Linked DNA regions of Longibacter salinarum. The protein of the gene in region 1 binds, or shares a complex with, the protein of each later gene. Links are inferred from orthologs where the notes say so. Each region holds a gene or a part of one and is shown on either strand. Other genes may lie near its edges.

What was found.
Region 2: the proteins of nuoH (region 1) and CRI94_RS10995 are in contact, whole or in part, in a cryo-EM structure (PDB 6KHJ), measured with the Thermosynechococcus vestitus proteins. The link is inferred for Longibacter salinarum from one-to-one orthologs. Residues at the interface, in WP_126985484.1 of Thermosynechococcus vestitus: Gln8, Lys26, Trp29, Leu30, Pro33, Met34, Met37, Leu38, Leu83, Ile84, Phe85, Lys86, Glu87, Asp88, Val89, Leu90, Pro91, Ala92, Thr100, Ala104, Val107, Ile108, Phe111, Leu112, Tyr114, Ile115, Ile125, Ser126, Leu128, Phe133; in WP_126986108.1 of Thermosynechococcus vestitus: Gly6, Tyr7, Glu8, Tyr9, Phe10, Gly12, Phe13, Leu14, Ile16, Cys17, Ser18, Pro21, Ala24, Leu25, Ala27, Ser28, Leu31, Arg32, Pro33, Ser35, Arg40, Leu41, Thr42, Thr43, Tyr44, Glu45, Ile51, Gly53, Ala54, Trp55.
Region 3: the proteins of nuoH (region 1) and CRI94_RS10990 are in contact, whole or in part, in a crystal structure (PDB 6Y11), measured with the Thermus thermophilus proteins. The link is inferred for Longibacter salinarum from one-to-one orthologs. Residues at the interface, in WP_096411122.1 of Thermus thermophilus: Arg36, Val44, Arg45, Met46, Gly47, Pro48, Asn49, Arg50, Val51, Leu57, Gln58, Ala61, Asp62, Ile64, Lys65, Ile67, Phe68, Lys69, Glu70, Ile72, Val74, Glu223, Ala224, Glu225, His233, Thr234, Glu235, Tyr236, Ser237, Trp241; in WP_096411117.1 of Thermus thermophilus: Arg16, Glu17, Gly18, Leu24, Leu27, Val28, Trp30, Gly31, Arg32, Asn34, Ser35, Trp37, Thr54, Asp55, Ala56, Asp59, Ala61, Arg62, Phe63, Gly64, Glu66, Val67, Phe68, Arg69, Ala70, Ser71, Arg73, Gln74, Ala75, Asp76.
Region 4: the proteins of nuoH (region 1) and nuoD are in contact, whole or in part, in a cryo-EM structure (PDB 6ZJN), measured with the Thermus thermophilus proteins. The link is inferred for Longibacter salinarum from one-to-one orthologs. Residues at the interface, in WP_096411122.1 of Thermus thermophilus: Ala224, Glu225, Gln226, Glu227, Ala295, Trp297, Phe298, Arg299; in WP_223903221.1 of Thermus thermophilus: Pro35, Ser36, Asp139, Gly141, Ala142.
Region 5: the proteins of nuoH (region 1) and CRI94_RS00920 are in contact, whole or in part, in a cryo-EM structure (PDB 7NYH), measured with the Escherichia coli proteins. The link is inferred for Longibacter salinarum from one-to-one orthologs.

The regions. Positions count from the first base shown.
Region 1 is NZ_PDEQ01000007.1:104,508-107,438, reverse strand. Bases 109-2,929 are described here. They hold nuoH (NADH-quinone oxidoreductase subunit NuoH), read right to left. Parts: upstream 2,123-2,929; coding sequence 1,094-2,122; downstream 109-1,093. Other genes in these bases: CRI94_RS13825 (PqiC family protein), read right to left, coding at 2,411-2,929; CRI94_RS13835 (DMT family transporter), read left to right, coding at 201-644; CRI94_RS13840 (DMT family transporter), read left to right, coding at 109-166. Outside these bases: more of CRI94_RS13840, read left to right, coding at 1-108; more of CRI94_RS13825, read right to left, coding at 2,930-2,931. UniProt on the Escherichia coli protein: NDH-1 shuttles electrons from NADH, via FMN and iron-sulfur (Fe-S) centers, to quinones in the respiratory chain. The immediate electron acceptor for the enzyme in this species is believed to be ubiquinone.
Region 2 is NZ_PDEQ01000005.1:217,475-220,321, forward strand. The notes cover bases 1-2,737. They hold CRI94_RS10995 (NADH-quinone oxidoreductase subunit A), read right to left. Parts: upstream 1,688-2,737; coding sequence 1,313-1,687; downstream 1-1,312. Other genes in these bases: CRI94_RS10985 (NADH-quinone oxidoreductase subunit C), read right to left, coding at 1-258; CRI94_RS10990 (NADH-quinone oxidoreductase subunit B), read right to left, coding at 319-966; CRI94_RS11000 (TonB-dependent receptor), read right to left, coding at 2,314-2,737. Outside these bases: more of CRI94_RS11000, read right to left, coding at 2,738-2,847. UniProt on the Escherichia coli protein: NDH-1 shuttles electrons from NADH, via FMN and iron-sulfur (Fe-S) centers, to quinones in the respiratory chain. The immediate electron acceptor for the enzyme in this species is believed to be ubiquinone.
Region 3 is NZ_PDEQ01000005.1:216,617-219,432, forward strand. It holds CRI94_RS10990 (NADH-quinone oxidoreductase subunit B), read right to left. Parts: upstream 1,825-2,816; coding sequence 1,177-1,824; downstream 1-1,176. Other genes in the region: nuoD (NADH dehydrogenase (quinone) subunit D), read right to left, coding at 1-329; CRI94_RS10985 (NADH-quinone oxidoreductase subunit C), read right to left, coding at 394-1,116; CRI94_RS10995 (NADH-quinone oxidoreductase subunit A), read right to left, coding at 2,171-2,545. UniProt on the Escherichia coli protein: NDH-1 shuttles electrons from NADH, via FMN and iron-sulfur (Fe-S) centers, to quinones in the respiratory chain. The immediate electron acceptor for the enzyme in this species is ubiquinone.
Region 4 is NZ_PDEQ01000005.1:214,663-217,608, forward strand. What follows is about bases 111-2,946. They hold nuoD (NADH dehydrogenase (quinone) subunit D), read right to left. Parts: upstream 2,284-2,946; coding sequence 937-2,283; downstream 111-936. Other genes in these bases: CRI94_RS10970 (hypothetical protein), read right to left, coding at 111-133; CRI94_RS10975 (NADH-quinone oxidoreductase subunit NuoE family protein), read right to left, coding at 171-848; CRI94_RS10985 (NADH-quinone oxidoreductase subunit C), read right to left, coding at 2,348-2,946. Outside these bases: more of CRI94_RS10970, read right to left, coding at 1-110.
Region 5 is NZ_PDEQ01000001.1:229,885-232,774, reverse strand. Bases 1-2,780 are described here. They hold CRI94_RS00920 (NADH-quinone oxidoreductase subunit J family protein), read right to left. Parts: upstream 1,754-2,780; coding sequence 1,247-1,753; downstream 1-1,246. Other genes in these bases: CRI94_RS00915 (Ppx/GppA phosphatase family protein), read right to left, coding at 2,223-2,780; nuoK (NADH-quinone oxidoreductase subunit NuoK), read right to left, coding at 833-1,138; nuoL (NADH-quinone oxidoreductase subunit L), read right to left, coding at 1-704. Outside these bases: more of CRI94_RS00915, read right to left, coding at 2,781-2,890. UniProt on the Escherichia coli protein: NDH-1 shuttles electrons from NADH, via FMN and iron-sulfur (Fe-S) centers, to quinones in the respiratory chain. The immediate electron acceptor for the enzyme in this species is believed to be ubiquinone.

The DNA.
Region 1 (2,931 bases):
CGGCGTGGCGCTCACGCTCTGCCTGTCGGTGGCCGCGAACCTCGGCTTCTCCACAATCTCCGATCACTTCGGCTGGTTCGGGCTCCCCCAATTCCCTGTGTCGAAGCAACGACTGCTCGGTCTTGCCCTCGTCATCCTAGGTGTCGTCCTCGTCGCGTTCGGCTAACCCCGTCCCGCTGCCCTCCCGGAAGCTCCTCTGCATGTTCTACCTGCTCGCCCTACTTAACGGCGTCATCGGCTCGCTGAGTCGGCTGGTCAACGCGTCGCTCGCGACGTTTGCCGGAAGCCTGCGCGGATCGCTGGTCAACCACATCGTCGGCACGATCGTAGCAGGCGTGCTCCTCCTCATCGGCGTGCGCACCGGCGTCATCGCGTTCGGCGGACTTCCCTGGTACTACTGGATCGGCGGCTGCATGGGCGTCTTCGTCGTGGCGGCGAGCAATTACGCGGTGCCGCGCATCGGGGCGGTTCTCCTCGGAATGATTCTCCTCGCTGCCCAGCTCCTCACCTCGGCCGGACTCGACCACTTCGGCCTCCTCGGCGGCGCCCCGATCGAGCTGTCGTGGATGCGCCTCCTCGGCCTGCTCATCCTCCTCACCGGCGCTGCCCTCACCCTGACGGAACGACGGAAAGGGAAAGTGTGAAGGGTGGGAAGTATGAAAGTGTCAACGTCTGAGGGTATGAGCGCTACGACCGGGGATTCCCTTCAGGTTATTCGGCAGCCCGTCGAGCCCCGAACCTTGAACTCTGAACCCTACCTACCGGACACGTTCATTGGAGCGTGTGTCATTTCAGCATTCCTAGGCGCGGCTGCTCTGAGATGGATGGGAGTATGTGAGTATGTGGGTATCGGAGTGTGTGAGTGCGTCCTGTTCGACGATAACGTCTCGTTCCCAGGACGCATGAGACGCACGAGATTCGTTTTTCGTTGACATACGAAGACAGTCCGGTTTGAAATCCAAACGGTCCGGTAGCTAGCCCTGAACCTTGAACTCTGAACCTTGAACGCTGAACCATAGAAAAAAAGCACCCCGGATCGCCGTCTGGCGCCGAGGTGCTTTTCCATTTCGCCCTTCGAATTTCGCTTTTCGAACTAGAAGTAGCTCTGGAAGAAGATGACGCCGAGGGCGACGAGAAGCGCGTTGGCGAGCGAGATCGGGAGGAGGTACTTCCAGCCGATCATCATGAGCTGGTTGTACTTGAAGCGGGGGAACGTCCACCGGACCCAGATGAAGAGGAAGACGAAGAAGCTCACCTTCAGCATCAGCGAACCGAACTGGAAGATCTGGAGCCAGACCGAGTCAGCGAGGGCCGGGAAGGCGGCGATGAGTTGCGGCTGGAAGGGAACGAGGTAGCCGCCGAAGAAGAGCGTCACGATCATGAACGAGGCGATGAACCAGTTCACGTACTCGGCGAGGAAGAACATGCCGAATTTCATGCCGCTGTACTCGGTGTGGTATCCACCGACAAGCTCCTGCTCCGCCTCCGGCAGGTCAAACGGCGCCCGGTTCGTTTCCGCGAACGCGGTCACGATAAAGATGAGGCAGCCGACCGGATTCCGAACGAGGTTCCAGCCGAGGAGCGCACCACCGGATGCCTGGTTCTCGACAATCTCCATAAGGTTCAAGCTACCCGCGATGAGCACGACCGAAATGACCGCGAGGCCCATCGAGAGCTCGTACGAGATCATCTGCGCCGCCGACCGCAGTCCGCCGAGGAGCGAGTACTTGCTGTTGGAGCTCCATCCGGCGAGTGTGATGCCATAGACCGTCACGGACGTCAGCGCGAGAAGCATCAGCACGCCGACATTCAGATCCGCGACGACAATGCCATTCGCGAACGGAATCAAAGACGCGGCACTCATGGCGATCACCACCATGAGGACCGGCGCGAGGGAATGGATAAATTTGTTGGACGCAGCAGGCTGAATATCCTCCTTCAACACGAACTTGAGCACGTCCGCAAACGGCTGCAGCAGTCCGACCGGGCCGACACGGTTTGGGCCGGGGCGGTTCTGCATGAAGCCGGAAACGCGGCGCTCTGCGTACACGAGCACCGAAGCGCTCACGAGCATGGCGTTGATGACGAGGAAGGCAAAGCCTGCCGTAAGAAGATATTCCATCGGGGCGCGAAAAGGGTTCGACGCGGTCAGCAAGGATCGGAGGCGGTACGCCGTACGGAAGCAACCGAACAGCGGCACACACCTCGGGGCAGTTCGCAACGTACGTGCATCAGGGCACGGGTGCAACCTCTGTGCCTGTGGCCAGCCATCGTTTTGCGCCTGGACCCTTGTTTTCGGAGAGACTTCACCGGGTCTCACGGCCCGTCCCCTTGTCCCTCACGGCACGCCCGTGAAGGGAAAGCACGTCTTCTCCTATCAGCGCTCGCCGCGATCTGCGGTGTCGAACGGCTACCGGCTCTCAGCCGACAGCGGCTCGAGTGATTTCATGCTCTCGTTTAAGTCGCTCGCCACAACCGACAACGCTGCGTCTAGCCGCTCGATGAGCGCCGGATAGTTTCCCACCGGCCATCCGGATTCACGATGGTCCGTCCGACCACTGACCCACACCTCCTGCGTTTCTGGATCGACGAGCTCCCAGGCCACCGCGACACGCGCCGAACCCTCCGCTTCGATCCCGTCGTCCTCTTGCTCCGGGCGTCGACTGGAAGACGGAGCTTCTCCCTCGAAGCGAAGCACCTGCATCTGTACCAGCACATCGTGCGTCGTTCGGTCGGGCCAGGGCACCCGGTCGACGCGCTCGATGCCCGGCTGCCGTGACAACGACTGCGCGACCGACCGACTCACGGCGTCGGCGAGGTCTTCGCCCCAGCGGTGGAATTCCGAAAACTGCACCTCGTGCCGGCCATACCGCGTCGTGATCGACGGGGTCTTGAGATAGGCAGCGAGCCGAACTTTCCGGATCCCAACGA
Region 2 (2,847 bases), on another replicon or contig:
CTGGCAGACCTCGCGTATTTTCTCCTTCTCAACGAAGACCGTGTCTTCGCCCGCGTAGGTTTCCACGTTCCAGACGACATCGCCAAACTCGTCGACGAGGGCCTTGATGACGTCCGGGATCCGGGTTGCCCCCTTGGCATGTGGATTCGACTCCGAGTCGTCGGCCCGGGCCTCATCCATCGGGGTGTAGTAGAACTTCAGCGCTTCGTGCTCGCGCTTCTCTTGTTTCGGCTGTGCGTTGCGTTCGTCGTCGCGCATGAACGGGTGCGGGCGCGAATGGAAAATGGTGCGAAAGGGGGCAGCGTCGGATCCGCTGTGCTACGCCTTCATCGGCGCCGTTTTCGACTTGCGGGTCGCGTCGTCGGCTTTGGCACCGGGCGCTTCTACGATGAAATTCGGCGTCTTCGGCTTCTCAAGCTGACCGGGGAACTTGCTGCTGTTCTCGTGCACGATCGGTGCGCGCTCGACCAGCGGGCCGTCGGTGTAATCCTGCAGCACCGAGTACTCGTTACGGATTTTCTCCTGGATGTCCATTAGTGCGTGCAGGACGGCTTCCGGCCGCGGCGGACATCCGGGGATGTAGACATCGACCGGCAGGAAGTTGTCGATACCCTGAACGACGCCGTAGCAGCGGTGCATCCCGCCCGTCGACGCGCAGGCTCCCATCGCGATGCACCACTTCGGATCCGGCATCTGGTCCCAGACGCGGCGGATCGCGTGGCTCATTTTGTAGGAGCACCAGCCGGCGACGATCATCAGGTCGGCCTGACGGGGAGAGAACCGCATGGCCTCACTCCCGAAGCGTGCCGCATCGTACTTCGGTCCGGCAAACGCCATCATCTCGATCGCGCAACAGGCCAACCCCATAGGCATCGGCATCAGCGAGTTGGAGCGCGCCCAGTTGAGAACCGCATCGACGCGTGTGGTGAAAAAGCCCTCACCACCGGACGGAGTCATTCCAGCCATGATAATATCTGCATTGGTGTAAATATCGGCGCCTGCTTGTACGACACCGCATGACCCGAAGATGCATGAGCAGGTCGAATTCGGGGCAACCGTGCGATGCGTTCGGTTCCCGGCGGACGGGCCGGGTGCGGCGATGAAAATCTCGGCGTGGGGGGTGAAAGCGAAGGGGGCGCCGTTGGAAAACGAGGGGATCCGTTGCGCCAGACCGCTTCCGGCCCTGAGCACTGCTGGTATGGTCAGTGCCGTTTCCCTGTTTCAGCCAAGAGTGAAACGAGATCGGCCATTACACGGCCTATTCACGGACTGCTGCCGATCCGGGCGGCCGTAAGACGCGCCGGCCTTCCGCCTACTGCTCGAAGTCCAGCCCACCTTTCTTGATATCGTAGACGAGCCCGATCGCGAGGATGGCCGCAAAGATCGTAACGACAATCATCACGCCGAGGGCTGCTCCACCTGCGATGAAGTCGTGGAAACTCACCGCCCACGGATACATGAAGACGACCTCGACGTCAAAGACGATAAAAATCATTGCGACGAGGTAAAACTTCACGGAGTACCGTTCGCGGGCACTGCCGATCGGATCCATCCCACTCTCATACGGCGACTGCTTGATGCGATTGGGACGCTTCGGCCCCACGAGCTCGGCCGCCTTCAGCAGTGTGAGGGCGAGGCCGGTGGCAATCGCAATGGTGATGTACAGCGGGATGAAATCTCCAAACATGACTCGGAGCGGGCAGAAAACCAGGAAGGTCCATCGGATAATCGCACCCATCGTGCGCCCCGCCCAGTCAGGCAGGATCGGAGCAGGCGTTCCGTGACGCAAGGATGCGATAGGCAGGTATGCATGGTACGCATCTGCTTCCACGGGTGCAAAAGCCGCACCTCTCTGCATTCCGAAGAGCACATGAAATGGGAGTCTGGCAATGCGAAGGGCTAAGTGCGAAAAGGAGAATGTGAATGGTCGATTGTGGATTGAGGATAGTGAATTGGACCGATCTTTCGGGCGTGATGCAGTCCTCCGCCTCCGGAGTCTTGATTGTTTGTCGTCGGTGGTTCGTGGTCTATGGGATTGGCTTCTAAGCGCGCAGATACGTTTGAACGTTTGCCACCCGATCGTGCCTCCACCAGATCGCCGTAACTCTCAATCCCTAATCCGCAATCCCAAATACGTAATCCTCAATCCTTAATCCGTAACCCCTAACCCAAAATCCCCAATCCTTAATTCGCAATCCCCAACGTCTCAACGAATCAACGTTCTAACGTTGTAACGCAAAAATGCCAGGCCCGACCGGGGCACCCCCGACCGGACCTGGCAATCCCTTCGCACTTCAAATTTCGCACTTCGCACTAGAAGCTGTATTGCATCCGGCCGAAGACGGCCAGGCCGAGCTCCGGTGCACCGGCGAATTCTCTGTGCTCATTGTTGAGGATATTCTTGCCTGTGACGTCGACGCGCAGACCCGGGATCGACTGCACCTTGTAGCCCATGCGGGCGTCGAGCAGGAAATACGAGTCCACGGACCCGACGTACGGTCCGGTTTCCACCGGGAAGCCTTCGACGTAGTTACCGGTCATCCCAAACGAGAAGCCGTTGTCGAAGCGGTAATCGAACCCGCTCTTGAATTTGAACGCCGGAGCATTGAGCGCGAGGCTCAACGACGTGTTGGTCTCGTCGAGCTCTTCGTTGTCGAAGAAGTCATCGCTCAGGAACGACGTGTTCGCGAAAATGGCGAACGCATCCGTTGCCTGCAGTGTCACGGAGATATCGGTACCGTAGTACGACACCTCACCGAAGTTGCGGTAGCTGAGGAAGCCACCCACCTCATTGCCCGCACCGCCGCCGGGAAGGACTTCCTGATCCGGTTGGATGATGCCGGTCGG
Region 3 (2,816 bases), on another replicon or contig:
GACTCGGCCAGCTTCTCGATCCCGCGGTGCAGGTAGCCGATGTCGAGGACCGCCTTCTCGATGGTTTCGCCGTCGAGCTTGACGACGCAGCGGAGCACACCGTGGGTGGCCGGGTGCTGCGGTCCCATGTTGAGGATCATCTCGTGCTCGAGCGGATCGACCTCCGACCATTCGGTCGCGGCCATCCCACCGTCACCCTCCGCCGCGCGTTTTTCCTCGATCCACGCGTGCTTGGCGTCGAGGCGCTCGTAGATCTTCTCGTTATGCTTCGGCCAGAAGCGGAACTTGTCGCCGAAGTCGAGACCGGGAAATTGAGGGGCCGTGGCCATGGGGAGTTGCTATTGGCGTGTGGTGCGTTTCAACGCTCAGACGGTAGCGCGTCTCGAACGTTCGTTATTCGTTATCCGTGTCGTCGGCGTAGTCCGACTTCGGCTCCAGGTAACTTTTCGTGGGCTTCGAGCCGTGTGCTGCGGCGAAGGGGTCCATCGTGAGCTCGCCCTCCGGCGTCTGCGGTGGAAGCGGAAGCGAACCCGGAACGCCGAGAAGCGGAAATTCCTTGCGGAGTGGGTGATACTCGAAGTCCTCCGGCATGTACATGCGCCGCAGGTCCGGATGCCCGTCGAATTTGATGCCGAGCATGTCGTAGGCTTCGCGCTCGTTCCAGTTCGCGGCGCGGTACACCTGCGTGACGCTCGGCACGCTCAGATCGTCCTCCTCGATGCGGATCTTGACACGAATTCGTTTGCCACGCTCCAGCGAGACGAGGTTGTAGAACATCTCGTAGCGCTCGTCCTCGGTGAAGCGGTCGATGCCGCCACAATCGGAGAAGTAGTTAAACCCCAGATCGTCGCGGAGGAACTGGCAGACCTCGCGTATTTTCTCCTTCTCAACGAAGACCGTGTCTTCGCCCGCGTAGGTTTCCACGTTCCAGACGACATCGCCAAACTCGTCGACGAGGGCCTTGATGACGTCCGGGATCCGGGTTGCCCCCTTGGCATGTGGATTCGACTCCGAGTCGTCGGCCCGGGCCTCATCCATCGGGGTGTAGTAGAACTTCAGCGCTTCGTGCTCGCGCTTCTCTTGTTTCGGCTGTGCGTTGCGTTCGTCGTCGCGCATGAACGGGTGCGGGCGCGAATGGAAAATGGTGCGAAAGGGGGCAGCGTCGGATCCGCTGTGCTACGCCTTCATCGGCGCCGTTTTCGACTTGCGGGTCGCGTCGTCGGCTTTGGCACCGGGCGCTTCTACGATGAAATTCGGCGTCTTCGGCTTCTCAAGCTGACCGGGGAACTTGCTGCTGTTCTCGTGCACGATCGGTGCGCGCTCGACCAGCGGGCCGTCGGTGTAATCCTGCAGCACCGAGTACTCGTTACGGATTTTCTCCTGGATGTCCATTAGTGCGTGCAGGACGGCTTCCGGCCGCGGCGGACATCCGGGGATGTAGACATCGACCGGCAGGAAGTTGTCGATACCCTGAACGACGCCGTAGCAGCGGTGCATCCCGCCCGTCGACGCGCAGGCTCCCATCGCGATGCACCACTTCGGATCCGGCATCTGGTCCCAGACGCGGCGGATCGCGTGGCTCATTTTGTAGGAGCACCAGCCGGCGACGATCATCAGGTCGGCCTGACGGGGAGAGAACCGCATGGCCTCACTCCCGAAGCGTGCCGCATCGTACTTCGGTCCGGCAAACGCCATCATCTCGATCGCGCAACAGGCCAACCCCATAGGCATCGGCATCAGCGAGTTGGAGCGCGCCCAGTTGAGAACCGCATCGACGCGTGTGGTGAAAAAGCCCTCACCACCGGACGGAGTCATTCCAGCCATGATAATATCTGCATTGGTGTAAATATCGGCGCCTGCTTGTACGACACCGCATGACCCGAAGATGCATGAGCAGGTCGAATTCGGGGCAACCGTGCGATGCGTTCGGTTCCCGGCGGACGGGCCGGGTGCGGCGATGAAAATCTCGGCGTGGGGGGTGAAAGCGAAGGGGGCGCCGTTGGAAAACGAGGGGATCCGTTGCGCCAGACCGCTTCCGGCCCTGAGCACTGCTGGTATGGTCAGTGCCGTTTCCCTGTTTCAGCCAAGAGTGAAACGAGATCGGCCATTACACGGCCTATTCACGGACTGCTGCCGATCCGGGCGGCCGTAAGACGCGCCGGCCTTCCGCCTACTGCTCGAAGTCCAGCCCACCTTTCTTGATATCGTAGACGAGCCCGATCGCGAGGATGGCCGCAAAGATCGTAACGACAATCATCACGCCGAGGGCTGCTCCACCTGCGATGAAGTCGTGGAAACTCACCGCCCACGGATACATGAAGACGACCTCGACGTCAAAGACGATAAAAATCATTGCGACGAGGTAAAACTTCACGGAGTACCGTTCGCGGGCACTGCCGATCGGATCCATCCCACTCTCATACGGCGACTGCTTGATGCGATTGGGACGCTTCGGCCCCACGAGCTCGGCCGCCTTCAGCAGTGTGAGGGCGAGGCCGGTGGCAATCGCAATGGTGATGTACAGCGGGATGAAATCTCCAAACATGACTCGGAGCGGGCAGAAAACCAGGAAGGTCCATCGGATAATCGCACCCATCGTGCGCCCCGCCCAGTCAGGCAGGATCGGAGCAGGCGTTCCGTGACGCAAGGATGCGATAGGCAGGTATGCATGGTACGCATCTGCTTCCACGGGTGCAAAAGCCGCACCTCTCTGCATTCCGAAGAGCACATGAAATGGGAGTCTGGCAATGCGAAGGGCTAAGTGCGAAAAGGAGAATGTGAATGGTCGATTGTGGATTGAGGATAGTGAATTGGAC
Region 4 (2,946 bases), on another replicon or contig:
CCCCACGAAGTCGGTCGGCCGTGTCTTCATCCGCCCCCAGCGCATCGACCAATCTCACGCGTGCTGATGCGCAGTCGTCGAGGTCAGGTGCACCCGAAGGATCGGAGAATGCGCCAGCGTCAGATGCGTCCATGAGCATACCGGATCAGGTACGGCGACGGCGTCGGTGTCTACTTGATCGCTTCCGAGCGCGGCTGCGTCTTGTACGTCTCCGTCGTCTCAGCATCGGAACGGCGGTTGCCGCCCATCTCGTCTTCGTCCTGCGGCAGGGTTACAGACGTAAACTTCGGCATCTCGCCTTTCTTCAGTTTGTCCACCAGTTCGTCCACCTTTTCCTTCGTGAGGTTGTGGACGTACGGGCCGTTCGTGACCTGCATCATCGGGGCGGAACCGCAGCAGCCGAGGCATTCGACCTCCTGCAGCGTGAACATGCCGTCGTCGGTCGTTTCGCCGGCGTGGATGTCCAGTTTCTCCTCCAGGTAGTGGAGAATGTCGTAGCCACCGGTAAACTGGCAGGTGAAGCACGTGCAGACGTCAAGGACGAATTTGCCCTGCTCCTCCTTGTAGTACTGCGTGTAGAACGTGGCAACGCCGAATGCCTTCGAGAACGGCATGTCGAGCGTGTCCGCGCAGAGCTGGATCACCTCCGGCGGGAGGAAACCAAACTTCTCCTGCGCGATCCAGAGAACCCGCATAATCGCCGCGTCCGGCTCCGGGTACTGGGCCTTGTAGCGATCGATCTGCTCTTTCTCCTCATCCGTCCAGACGAGCTCGTCTTCAGAAAAGACGGGATCTGGATTCTGGTCCGGAAGCTCGACGACCGGCCGCTGAATGTCGAATTGACTCATGTTGTACGCGCGAAGGTTGGGAAGAACGAATGTGTGAACGTGTGAACGTGAAGGCCCTCCACTCCTTCAGACACTCACACATGCGGACTTATTTGTCGGCTTCGCCCATCACGGGGTCAATCGAGCCGATAATGACGACGGTATCTGCGACGAGGGAGCCCTCCATAATGTACTCCATGCCCTGCAGGTTGGTAAACGAGGGCGCATTGATCCGTACGCGGAAGGGGCGGCCGGTGCCGTCGCTCGTCAGGTAAAAGCCGAGTTCGCCTTTCGGACTCTCGACCGCGTGGTACGCGTTGGCCCCCTTCGGCGCCTGCGTGCCCACATCGGTGTACATGAAGTCGTGAATCATGCCTTCCATCGAGTAATAAACCTCGTCCTTCGATGGATACGCCTGCTTGGCGTCGTCGGCGCGGACCGGGCCCTCCGGCATCCGGTCGAGGCACTGCTCGATGATTCGAATGCTCTGCTCCATCTCCTCCAGGCGGAGGAAGTACCGGGCGAGGCAATCGCCTTCCTCGCGGATCGGGATGGTGAAGTCGACTTCGTCGTACTTGAGGTACGGCTCGAAGCGGCGAATGTCGTACTCAACGCCGGAGCCGCGCAGGTTCGGCCCGGTCATACCAAGCTCGATGGCCTCCTCCTTCGTGATCCGGCCGACGTCCTTATTCCGCTCGATCCAGATGCGGTTTCGGTTCAGGAATTTCTGCCAGCGGGCGAGCTCCTCCTTGAAGCTGTCGCAGAAGGCGCGGATAAGCTCGAACGAACGCGGCGTCAAATCCGACGCCACCCCGCCAATGCGAGAGTGGCTGACGGTAAACCGTGCACCGGCAACCTCGTCAAAGATCGAGTAGATGTCCTCCCGCTGCTGGAAGGTCCAGAGGAAGCCGGACACCGCGCCCGCGTCCATCAGACCCACACCGAGCCAGAGGCAGTGCGACGAGATTCGCGCCAGCTCGCACATGATCATGCGAATCCATTCGGCGCGCTCCGGGATTTCGATGCCCGCGAGTTTCTCCACCGCCAGGCACCAGGCGACGTTGTTGGAGTAGGGCGACAGGTAGTCCATGCGGTCGGTGTACGGCATGAACTCCTGATACGTCTTCGACTCGGCCAGCTTCTCGATCCCGCGGTGCAGGTAGCCGATGTCGAGGACCGCCTTCTCGATGGTTTCGCCGTCGAGCTTGACGACGCAGCGGAGCACACCGTGGGTGGCCGGGTGCTGCGGTCCCATGTTGAGGATCATCTCGTGCTCGAGCGGATCGACCTCCGACCATTCGGTCGCGGCCATCCCACCGTCACCCTCCGCCGCGCGTTTTTCCTCGATCCACGCGTGCTTGGCGTCGAGGCGCTCGTAGATCTTCTCGTTATGCTTCGGCCAGAAGCGGAACTTGTCGCCGAAGTCGAGACCGGGAAATTGAGGGGCCGTGGCCATGGGGAGTTGCTATTGGCGTGTGGTGCGTTTCAACGCTCAGACGGTAGCGCGTCTCGAACGTTCGTTATTCGTTATCCGTGTCGTCGGCGTAGTCCGACTTCGGCTCCAGGTAACTTTTCGTGGGCTTCGAGCCGTGTGCTGCGGCGAAGGGGTCCATCGTGAGCTCGCCCTCCGGCGTCTGCGGTGGAAGCGGAAGCGAACCCGGAACGCCGAGAAGCGGAAATTCCTTGCGGAGTGGGTGATACTCGAAGTCCTCCGGCATGTACATGCGCCGCAGGTCCGGATGCCCGTCGAATTTGATGCCGAGCATGTCGTAGGCTTCGCGCTCGTTCCAGTTCGCGGCGCGGTACACCTGCGTGACGCTCGGCACGCTCAGATCGTCCTCCTCGATGCGGATCTTGACACGAATTCGTTTGCCACGCTCCAGCGAGACGAGGTTGTAGAACATCTCGTAGCGCTCGTCCTCGGTGAAGCGGTCGATGCCGCCACAATCGGAGAAGTAGTTAAACCCCAGATCGTCGCGGAGGAACTGGCAGACCTCGCGTATTTTCTCCTTCTCAACGAAGACCGTGTCTTCGCCCGCGTAGGTTTCCACGTTCCAGACGACATCGCCAAACTCGTCGACGAGGGCCTTGATGACGTCCGGGATCCGGGTTGCCCCCT
Region 5 (2,890 bases), on another replicon or contig:
TGGGCGGACTTACCGGTGGCTCCAATGAAGAGCAGGAGCACGATATAGTTGATCGTGTCCGTTGAGAGCACCGAGGCCGCATCCGAGAGGAGCACATCGAAGCTGAGGCTCCCGAGCTCGCTGAAGATGAGGAACATCGCCATCAGGAAGGCGAAGTCGCCGATGCGGTTGACGATGAATGCTTTGTTTGCGGCTGCGCTGTTCTCAAGGTCTGTGTACCAGTACCCGATCAACAGGTACGAGCACAGCCCGACGCCTTCCCAGCCGAGGAACAGCACCGCGAGGTTGTTCGCCAGCACCAGATTGAGCATGGCGAAGATGAACAGGTTCAGGTAGGCGAAGAAGCGCCAGTACCCGGAATCCCCGTGCATGTACCCCGTCGAGTAGAGGTGAATCACGCCACCAACGCCCGTAACGATGAGCGTCATGATGAGGGATAACTCATCGATGCGGTATGCGAAATCAAGCGTCAGGTCGCCGGCCTGCATCCACGTGAAATAGTTGACGGTCACGGGATCGCCGCCGTAGCTGGCGAACAGGTAGACCGTGATCGCGAATGGAATCACCACCATCGACGTGCCGATCGTGCCGATGAGGCTCTCTCGTTTCCGAAGTGCCGGCATAAAGAGCGGCAGGACACCGAGGAGGACGGCCCCCGTGAGGGGCAAGAGCAGAATGAGGCGAACGAGGAGGTCGTGACTCATGGACGAAGCCGAGTGACGAGTACGTGTGGAGGAGAGGCCCGACCGTCGGGCAGGATGCTACATGCGTCGGTCGTCGGTGCGCAGGCGGAATCTTAGTGCCCACGCCCCATCAGACCAGCAGAGATCGTCTAGAACTTGAACAGATTGATCTCCGTGATGTCGACCGTCAGCTTCCGACGGAAGATGGCAATCACGATCGCGAGACCCACGGCGGCCTCCGCGGCCGCAACGGCGATCGTAAAGAAGACGAGCAACTGCCCGTCGGGGTCTCCCATCGACTGACTGAGAGCGACGAGCGTGAGGTTGACGGCATTAAGCATCAACTCTACCGACATAAGCAGAACGATCGCATTCCGCTTGAACAGCACGCCGAGCGTACCGATCGAGAAGAGGATCGCACTGAGGCCGAGATACCAATTGAGAGCGACTTCCATCGCGGAGAGAAGGGTTTTAGTCGTTTGTTGCCTTTGGTGCGTCGCCGCCAGCTACTCGATTCCAGGGACAATTCTCTGGAAACCGGAGCCGACCGGCAACAAACCAGCTTATTGAAACCGTTTCTGTGCAAGCATGACGGCGCCCACCGTGGCCGCGAGCAAAAGGACTGCGGCGACCTCGACGTGGAGCGCGTAGCGCGTGTAGAGATGTTTTCCGAGCAACTCCGCGCTACCAGTCTCTGCGGTCGCTTCCATGGCTTCCATCGGAAGATCGAAGCCGCTGGCAATGACGTAGAGCAGCTGCGAAAGCACCACAACGCCCAGTGCAAAGCCCGCTACCATGGTCCAGTTGATCTCCTCTAATCGAGGTAAAGCCTCAAGATTGAGGAGCATAATGACAAACAGGAATAAGACCATGATCGCACCGGCGTAGACCAGAATCTGGATGACGCCGATAAACGTCGCGTTCAACGTGAGATAGAGACCCGCCACGCAGAACAGATTCAGTACAAGCCAGAGGGCGCTGTAAACCGGGCTACGTGAAATGAGCATCCCGATAGCGGCAACGACAGCTACCGTTGCCAGCAGAAAAAACATGAAAGGTGCAGCGGCCATGAGCCCGATCGGCAAATCTGAGTGGTCGTGGGTGCAGGTACGGAGTCCGACAACAACACGAGGTCCCGCAGTACAGGGATCGTGGCTCACGCCTCAAACGGTCGCGTCATCCTGCGAAGATCACGCCGTAGCGCAGAACGGGCCGACGGGTCGGCCCCACATTCATCGACGCTACGTGTCCAAAGCGTCGCCCGGTTGCGGAATTCGGCCGTTTCGCAGGCACAAACGTAGCGCACCGGGCGTCGGATCGTACAGACGGCAAGGTAGCGAAGGGGCATCGTAGGGGCAACATTCAGGGGGGTTAAGCCCGGATGAATACGAACCCTCGCGTGGTCGTCCGCCCTTCGCTAGCGCTCCGTGCAGATGGGACCGGAAATCTGCTCTTCGATGCCATCACTTTTCGCCCTCCCTCCTTCCTCTCTTTACCTCACATTGATCTCAGACCGGGGCGTTCTGTGGAATCAGGCGCTCACTCGCTGGATGCAGGAACGGCATGTGTGACCGGGGCTGGACCCATCTTTATCCCGTCGCCCTCGATTCGTATGTCCTTCTCTTCGATTGATACGTCGATGCCAAAGACCTCTCGGAAAAGCCCGGACTCCTCCCCCGCTGCCCAGATTTCGAGCTCTGGATCGCCCTTTGAGTCGAGAGCAATCGTCAGCACGTCATCCGTCAGGTCGATTTCCAGTGCTGCGACATTCTGAAAGTGGCTTCGATCTAGTCCTTCCGCGATCCGAAGGATTCCTGCAAGCTGCCGAACGCGTTCTCGATTGGGTTTGCTGAGCTTACGGAATCGCTTGTGCCTGCTCTCATCCGGAAACGACTTCCGGTGATAACGAGCCACAAGCGCGAGGATTCGCTTCTCGTCTGGCTGAAACCCCTGCAGATCCGAATGCTGAATGAGGTAGCGGGAATGCTTGTGGTGGCCGGAGTGGCTAATGTGGTAGCCGATGTCGTGCAGGATCGCAGCGTACTCCAGTAGTTCGACGTCTGACTTTGGGCCGTTATATCGGTCTTTCAGGACATCAAACAGAAACGTCGCCGTGGCAGCAACATGCTGCGCGTGTCGTTCCTCCCAGTCGAAGCGGAAGGCGATTTCGTGGACACTCCGCCGGCGGACATCTGAAAACGGGGCCA